3 regions of the Frankia sp. AgPm24 genome follow, and region 3 is predicted to be linked to each of the others. Evidence: riboswitches for the same ligand, from Rfam matches in the RefSeq annotation. Region 3 holds a riboswitch; each other region holds the start of a gene.
The links. A riboswitch is a leader RNA that binds a small molecule or an ion and turns the genes downstream of it on or off. The one in region 3 is predicted to bind cyclic di-AMP.
Positions count from the first base shown of each region.

Region 1: it holds a riboswitch for cyclic di-AMP, as region 3 does, so the genes downstream of both, MXD61_RS03955 (transglycosylase family protein) here and MXD61_RS02595 (transglycosylase family protein) in region 3, are expected to answer to the same signal.
Region 2: it holds a riboswitch for cyclic di-AMP, as region 3 does, so the genes downstream of both, MXD61_RS15130 (C40 family peptidase) here and MXD61_RS02595 (transglycosylase family protein) in region 3, are expected to answer to the same signal.

Region 1 is NZ_JALKFW010000005.1:172,451-174,707, forward strand. Features, by position in the region: gene MXD61_RS03950 (peptide deformylase) at 1-596, shown strand, start outside; cyclic di-AMP (ydaO/yuaA leader) riboswitch at 1,087-1,261, shown strand; gene MXD61_RS03955 (transglycosylase family protein) at 1,264-1,644, shown strand; gene rlmB (23S rRNA (guanosine(2251)-2'-O)-methyltransferase RlmB) at 1,822-2,257, opposite strand, start outside.
Region 2 is NZ_JALKFW010000191.1:161-2,417, forward strand. Features, by position in the region: gene MXD61_RS15130 (C40 family peptidase) at 308-1,279, opposite strand; cyclic di-AMP (ydaO/yuaA leader) riboswitch at 1,405-1,575, opposite strand; gene MXD61_RS15135 (hypothetical protein) at 1,969-2,257, opposite strand, start outside.
Region 3 is NZ_JALKFW010000004.1:100,449-102,705, reverse strand. Features, by position in the region: gene MXD61_RS02600 (transglycosylase family protein) at 1-584, shown strand, start outside; cyclic di-AMP (ydaO/yuaA leader) riboswitch at 1,093-1,238, shown strand; gene MXD61_RS02595 (transglycosylase family protein) at 1,241-1,969, shown strand; gene MXD61_RS02590 (DUF3151 domain-containing protein) at 2,015-2,257, shown strand, end outside.

The DNA of each region.
Region 1 (2,257 bases), on a different contig from region 3:
GTCGGAATCCGGATACCGGCGAGCAGCGTGAGACCACCGGTCCACGGCCCAGTGAACAGATGGCGGCGGCGGGCATCGTCCAGGTCGATGATCCGGCGCTGGCGCAGCCGGCCCGTTCCTTTGATCTGCCGGCCGAGGCCGAGGACGCCCGGCGCGTGGTCGCCGAGCTGTCCTCGGCGATGGAGCGGGTCTCCGCCCTGCACACCTTCGGTAAGGGCATGGGGATCGCCGCACCACAGATCGGCATCAACCGGGCCGCCGCGATCGTGCGCTCCGCCGACGCGGACATCCTCACCCTGCTCAATCCGCGGGTCATCGAGTCCTCGCCGCAGACCGACGAGCAGTACGAGGGCTGTCTGAGCTTCTTCGACGTCCGCGGGCTCGTCCCCCGGCCCCTGGAGCTGCACGTGGAGCACACCGACATCTCCGGACGCCGGCGCATCACCGTCTACCGGCAGGGCCTCGCCCGCCTGGTCGGCCACGAGATCGACCATCTGGTCGGCCGGCTCTACACCGAACGGATGCGGCCCGGCAGCACCCCGATCCCCGTGGAGCAGTACCGCGGCACCGGCTCGGCCTGGACCTACACCCCCTGATCCACCACTACACGTGACCGTCGGGCCGGTCGGGCCGGCCGGCGGTCGGCCGAACGGACACCGGCCGTGGCCGCACGCCCAAGTCCGAAAAAAGCGATACCGCCCACTATGGCGGACGTACCCGTAAACAACGTACAGTTCATGAAGCCCCACCCGATACGGAAATTATTCCGGGCACGCGAGCGCCTTCACGAACGGGCGACCCCGAATGCCACCAGGGTGTCACGGAAAGCAGTTCACGGCACGCAGGGAGACCGGGCACCGGGCAGACCGTGTTATTCTTTCGCCAGCGTGGCGGAACAAATTCAAAATCGGTGTTCCAATGCCCCGGCAGAGCCGACTAGAATCGAGCGCATGCGCCCGCGCGATAATCGGCGGAAAAGATCGAAGCGATAATCCGGAAGGTATTGTGGCCATCTTCACGGACCCTTGATTTACCCCGGTCACGCCCAGCTATGTTCGTAGCCATGTCGTCGACTGACGGCAGACGCCGGGTGGCACGCCGAATCCTGCCCCCGCCCGGTAGGAACCAAACCTGTGGCAGGAACGGGGGAACCACTTCCGGGCGTCGAAGGCAGACGTCCTTGGGGTGAAGCCGCCACTGGTGGCCGGGCATTCCCAGCCCGAACCCGACAGCTCACCTCGCAGGCGTGGGGAAGGACAATCTATGTCCAACGCTCGTACGCTCGGTCGGGGCCTCAACCGGATCAAGCTTGGCACTCGTGCCGCCGTTCTCGCCGCCACTCTTACCGCCTCCGTGGGCGGTGGGCTGGCGCTCTCCCAGCCGGCCAGCGCCGCCCCGAACGCGGATCATTTCCTGCGCGCCGTCATTCCCTGCGAGTCCGGTGGCAATCCCCACGTGGTCAACTCCATCGGCGCGGGCGGCCTGTTCCAGTTCCTGCCCAGCACCTGGCACGGTCTCGGTGGCCGGGGCCTGCCGCAGCACGCCAGTGTCGGCGAGCAGTGGCAGATGGCCCGCAAGCTCTACGCGCAGGCCGGCACCAGCCCGTGGTACGCCTCGAAGCCCTGCTGGGGTCACCGGATCTGAGGCCCCGACACCGCGCCGACATCCGCTCTCGGCCGGTTCTGATCCGCACATGATCGATCGGATCGTGCTCGACAGATCGTGAGCCGACCGGCGCGAGGCGACGCGACCCAGCGCGCGGCACATCAGGCCCCGCCCCTCCTCTCGGGGGCGGGGCCTGATCCGTGCGCGGTGCGGGGCTCAGGCGCCGCGTCGGCGGCGGGCGATCTCCGCGAGGGCCACCGCGGCCGCGACACCGGCGTTCAGCGACTCGACCGCGCCGACCATCGGGATCCGCACCGTCACATCGCAGCGCTGCTCCACCAGCCGGGACAGGCCCCGGCCCTCGGAGCCGACCACCAGGACCAGCGGATCGGTGGCCATGGCGAGCTCGTCCAGGCTCAGCGCGGCGTCGGCGGCCAGCCCCACCAGGAACAGGCCCGCCTCGGCGTAGGCGGTCAGGGTGCGGGTCAGGTTGGTGGCTCGGGCGACGGGCAGCCGCGCCGCGGCCCCGGCCGACGTCTTCCAGGCGGACGCGGTCATCCCGGCGGCGCGCCGCTCGGGCAGCAGGACACCGTCCGCGCCGAAGGCCGCCGCCGAGCGCACGACCGCACCGAGGTTGCGCGGGTCTGTCACC
Region 2 (2,257 bases), on a different contig from region 3:
CGACGATGGTGACCCGGTAAGGGCAGCGTGCTGCTGCCGGACGACCGGTCGGGGGAGCATGCCCGACCAGGGCACTGGATGGTGCCGAACCTGTCCAAGAAGTACGAAACGTGCCGACGCGTGGACGTGTACGGCTGCTAGCTGACCGCGGCCGGAGGGGGGTGGCCGCGGGCGGCGTCAGACGTCCAGGTCAGGTCGTGTCCACGGCAGGCGCCGCGAGGTCCAGGAAGGGCTGCTGGCTACCCTCGGAACGTGCGGGAGGGTGGCCGCTGGGCCCGGCTCGGACGAAGCGGTGGCGAAGGTGTCGTCAGATCCGGCCCACGTAGTACGACGTGGTGTAGATCGACTGGAGCTTCACGACGTCGCCGGTGTGCGGGGCGACCCACATCTTGCCGTTGCCGGCGTAGATGCCGACGTGGTAGATGTTGCCGGGCGTACCCAGGAAGATCAGATCTCCGGGCTGCTTGTTGTACATGGAGATCCGGGTGGTGGCGGCGAACTGGGCGTCCGTCGTGCGCGGCAGGGTCTTGCCCAGCTGCCGGTAGACGTACTGGACGAGCCCGGAGCAGTCGAACGAGCTCGGGCCGTCGGCACCGTAGACGTAGGGCTTGCCGGCCTGCAGAGAGGCCAGGTAGACGGCCTTCTCACCGATGGAGTTCGCCGGGAGCGGGACGTCCACGTCGACGGAGACGTTGTCGATGATCGCGCCGCGGGCACGCGAGGCCGCCGCCGGGGCGGGCTGCGCGACCTGCAGGGTGGCGTCGTTCGACGAGTGCGCCGACTGGAGGGCGTCCGTCCCGTCGAAGATCGCGGTGACGTTCGTCGTGGTGAGCACCCGGGCCGTGTACGACGTGTAGCCCTGGTCGTTGGTGTACAGGTGCTTGAAGGTCGCCCAGCCGGTGGGCAGCTTGACCTGCACCTTGACGAGCTGGTTCGCCAGCGGCTCGTGGGTGGCCTCGTTGAACAGCGAGAAGCCGATGTCCACGGGCTCGTTCGGGGTGACCGTCACGTTCGGGTTGGTGACCCGCAGGCCGACCTGCACCTTGCCCGCCAGGGGCGGTGCGTCGACGGTCGTGGTGGTCAGGGTGGTGCCGACGGAACCGTCGGAGCTGATCGCCGCGGCGGCGATGCTGCCGCCGAGGGCGGCTCGCGAGCCGATCTGCGCGGCGAGGGTGACCGGGGCGGTGTTCGTCGACTCGTCGCGCGCCTGGTCGGCGTGGACGTCGGTGGCACAGCCAGCCAGGGCCACTCCGGAGACCGCGACGGTCCCGGTGGTCATCGCGGCGAAGGCACGCGCCCGGCCCCGACTACGGGTGACCGGCGTGGGGGACGGGGCACGGTGACGGCCGCGACCCGCGACGCGTGAATCTTCGTCGAGCTGCACGCTTTGTGCGGACAACGATGTATTCCTTCCCGTACGCCTGCGAAGTGAGCTGTCGGGTTCGGGCTGGGCTGCCCGGCCCGCGGCGTGACCTTCACGCTGCGGACTTCACCCCTAGGCCGGCACCGTGGCTCGGTGCTGGCCGGTGTGGAGGATGGGTCCCCCGCTCCTGCCCCAGATGACGACTCGGAGGGGACACCGGGGCCGGGGGCAGGATTCGGCGTTCGGCCCGGTGTTGTCGTTTCGTCGGCGTGAGACTAGTCCACTCGGATGGTGCGGGTAAACACTAGCTCCTCCCAACTACAGGCAGTGTGCACTGAAGTGCCCGTGTCCGGGTCACCGCAAGTGCCGCCCGGCCGAGCCGATCAGGCCGTCCCAGCACGCGAAAACGCCTGGATGGGAGGTGGTCGCCAACCCCCGGATCGATGCCGTGACGTCGTGGAACCGGGTGACCGCAGCCGGGTCGCCCCGATTGGACACCCACAGGTGGACACAGCCTCGGTCGCACCCGGTAACCGCGGAGTCGGGGCCGCGCGGCGGGCCGCCCCGGCCGTGGTTCATGCCCATCAGGCAGATCCGAGGGGGTGTCAACGGGGGGTCCGGCCGCGGCGGGAGAGGAAGCCGGCGGTGTCGAGCATCTGGAGTTCGAGGGCGAGCAGCTGGACCTCGCCGGGCAACGAACGCTGGTGGGCGAGGGAGGCGACGGCGGCGCGGGCGCGGTCGGCGAGCGCGTCCAGGGCGCGTTGGCGCTGACGCATCCGGGCCCGCTCCTCCTGGATGGTGCGGACCGTCTCCTCCTGCCAGTCGCGCGTGCGGGCGAGGAACTCGCTGGCGTCCTTGGCCTGACGCTCGGCTTCCTCCAACCGGCTCAACAGG
Region 3 (2,257 bases):
GCGGTTCACTCGCCGTCGCCGGTCCAGCGCAGGCGGCGACCACATGGGAAGGACTGCGGCAGTGCGAGTCCGGCGGTAACTACACGACGAACACCGGCAACAGCTACTTCGGGGCGTACCAGTTCTCGGCCAGCACCTGGCGCAGCCTCGGCTACACCGGCCTGCCGCACCAGGCCGCACCCGCGGTCCAGGACGAGGCCGCGCTGCGTCTGGCCCAGCGTTCCGGCTTCGGGCAGTGGCCGGTCTGCGGCCGTGGCATGGGCACGGCGCAGCTCGCCGGCGGCTCCTCGTCCGGCGCGGCGGTGCAGGCGTCCCGCACCGCGCAGCGCGGCGCGCTGACCGTCGCCCCCGCGGCACTCTCGACGCCCTCGTACACCCGTACCCTCTCGACCGCGCTGGCCGGGCAGAACCGCGCCGACGTACGAGCCTGGCAGGCGCGGATGAGCCAGATCGGTTACCCGCTCGTCCCAGATGGTCATTTCGGCCCACGCTCCGCCGCTGCCGCCCGCGCGCTGCAGTCCGCCAGGGGTCTCGCCGCCGACGGTGTCGTCGGACCGGCGACATGGCACGCCACCTTCGGCTGAGCCACCCGCCGCACCGCACTGAGCCGGACGCCACCCACAACGCGTCCTTGGACCGGTTGCGACGCCGCCATCCGGCACCATCCGCATCTGGTCCGACCCGCCCGGGTCATGGGGACACAAGCCCCGGGCGGCGCCAGCCGTCCCACCCCGGCCGCACAGGCCGGGCAGCGTGACGCCACGACCCGACCGGTCCCCCCGCACAGCCCGGACGATCTCCGGCGCGCGGGAGTCAACGGGGCCGGTCGGGCGCACCACCCCCCACCGGGGCACCCCCAGCACCGAGGTACTACCCGGCCAACCCTTCGGGTACACGGGGGCGACCCCTGAGGTGCACCGGTGTTCCACGATCGGGCGGCCCGTCCGGGCCACGCCCTGTGCGTGGGTCGCCCGGTTGCCACGAACCACCCCGGTTTGCACGGCCTGGACCGGTATCGCTAGAGTGCCGCTCACTCGCCATCAGGCGATGCCGTCGGGACGGACGCCGAGTCCTGCCCACTGTCCAGGCGGCTGGCCGAGCGCACCGACATGGGCAGGAGTGGGGGAACCACTCCCGGGCGTCTCCGGACGTCCTTGGGGTTAAGTCGGCTCACGCCGGCCGGGCCATCCCAGTCCGAACCCGACAGCTCACCCCGCAGGCGACACGGGATTGGACTGACATGCCGTCAGCACGGCGTGGAGGTAAGCACCGGGCAGCGCAGGCCCCCTCGGCTGCGACCCGTATCCTGCGTACGACCGGCGCGGTCACCGCCCTGGTGGGCAGCGGCCTCGCGGTCACCGCGGTCGGCGCCAGTCCGGCCGGGGCCGCCACCGCTGACGACTTCGCCAAGCTCCGCCAATGCGAGTCCGGCGGCAACTACGCGATCAACACGGGCAACGGCTTCACCGGCGCCTACCAGTTCGATGATCAGACCTGGCACGGCCTGGGCTACTCCGGCCGCCCGTACCAGGCATCCCCGGCCACCCAGGACGAGGCCGCCGCCAAGCTGTACAACTCCCGTGGCTGGCAGCCGTGGCCGTCCTGCTCCCGCAAGATGGGGCTGGTCAACAACGGCCCGGCGAGCGTCGGCTCCGGCTCCGGTGACGTCATCGAGCAGGCCCTCACCCCGGCCGAACCGCCGATGACCCTCGACCGGGCCCGGCAGGAGATGGGCGACGGCTCGTTCAGCGGCACCGTCCTGAACGCCAGCTACGGCGGGGATGTCCGGCCCGATGCGTTCGTCTGGCAGGCCGCGATGCGCAACAAGGGCTTCGTGCTCACCGTCGACGGCAAGTTCGGCCCGCAGTCGCAGGGCATCGCCGCGCTGTACGGCTACCTGACCCGGACCAGCGACGGGCAGGCCGGTGTGGTCGGCGAGAACCTGTGGAACGTCACCGTCCGCTCCTGACCCGGTGCGGCACCGCACGACCGGGTGCGGCAGGATGAGGTCATGATGACCTCGTCGGATTCGGGCCACGGCAGCCACAGCGGCCATGGCGGCACCGCGGCCGGTCACAACCTGCTGTCCGGCCCGCCCCCCACGCGGTTGCCCTCGGACGCGGCCGCCACCGCTGCGCTGGCCGCCGGTGAGGATCCCAGCGCCGTCGCGGCGGCCACGCCGGAGCTGAGCGCCGCCTGGGCGGTTCTCGCCGAACAGGCCTTCGCCGCGGGTCGCACGGTCGAGGCCTACGCCTAC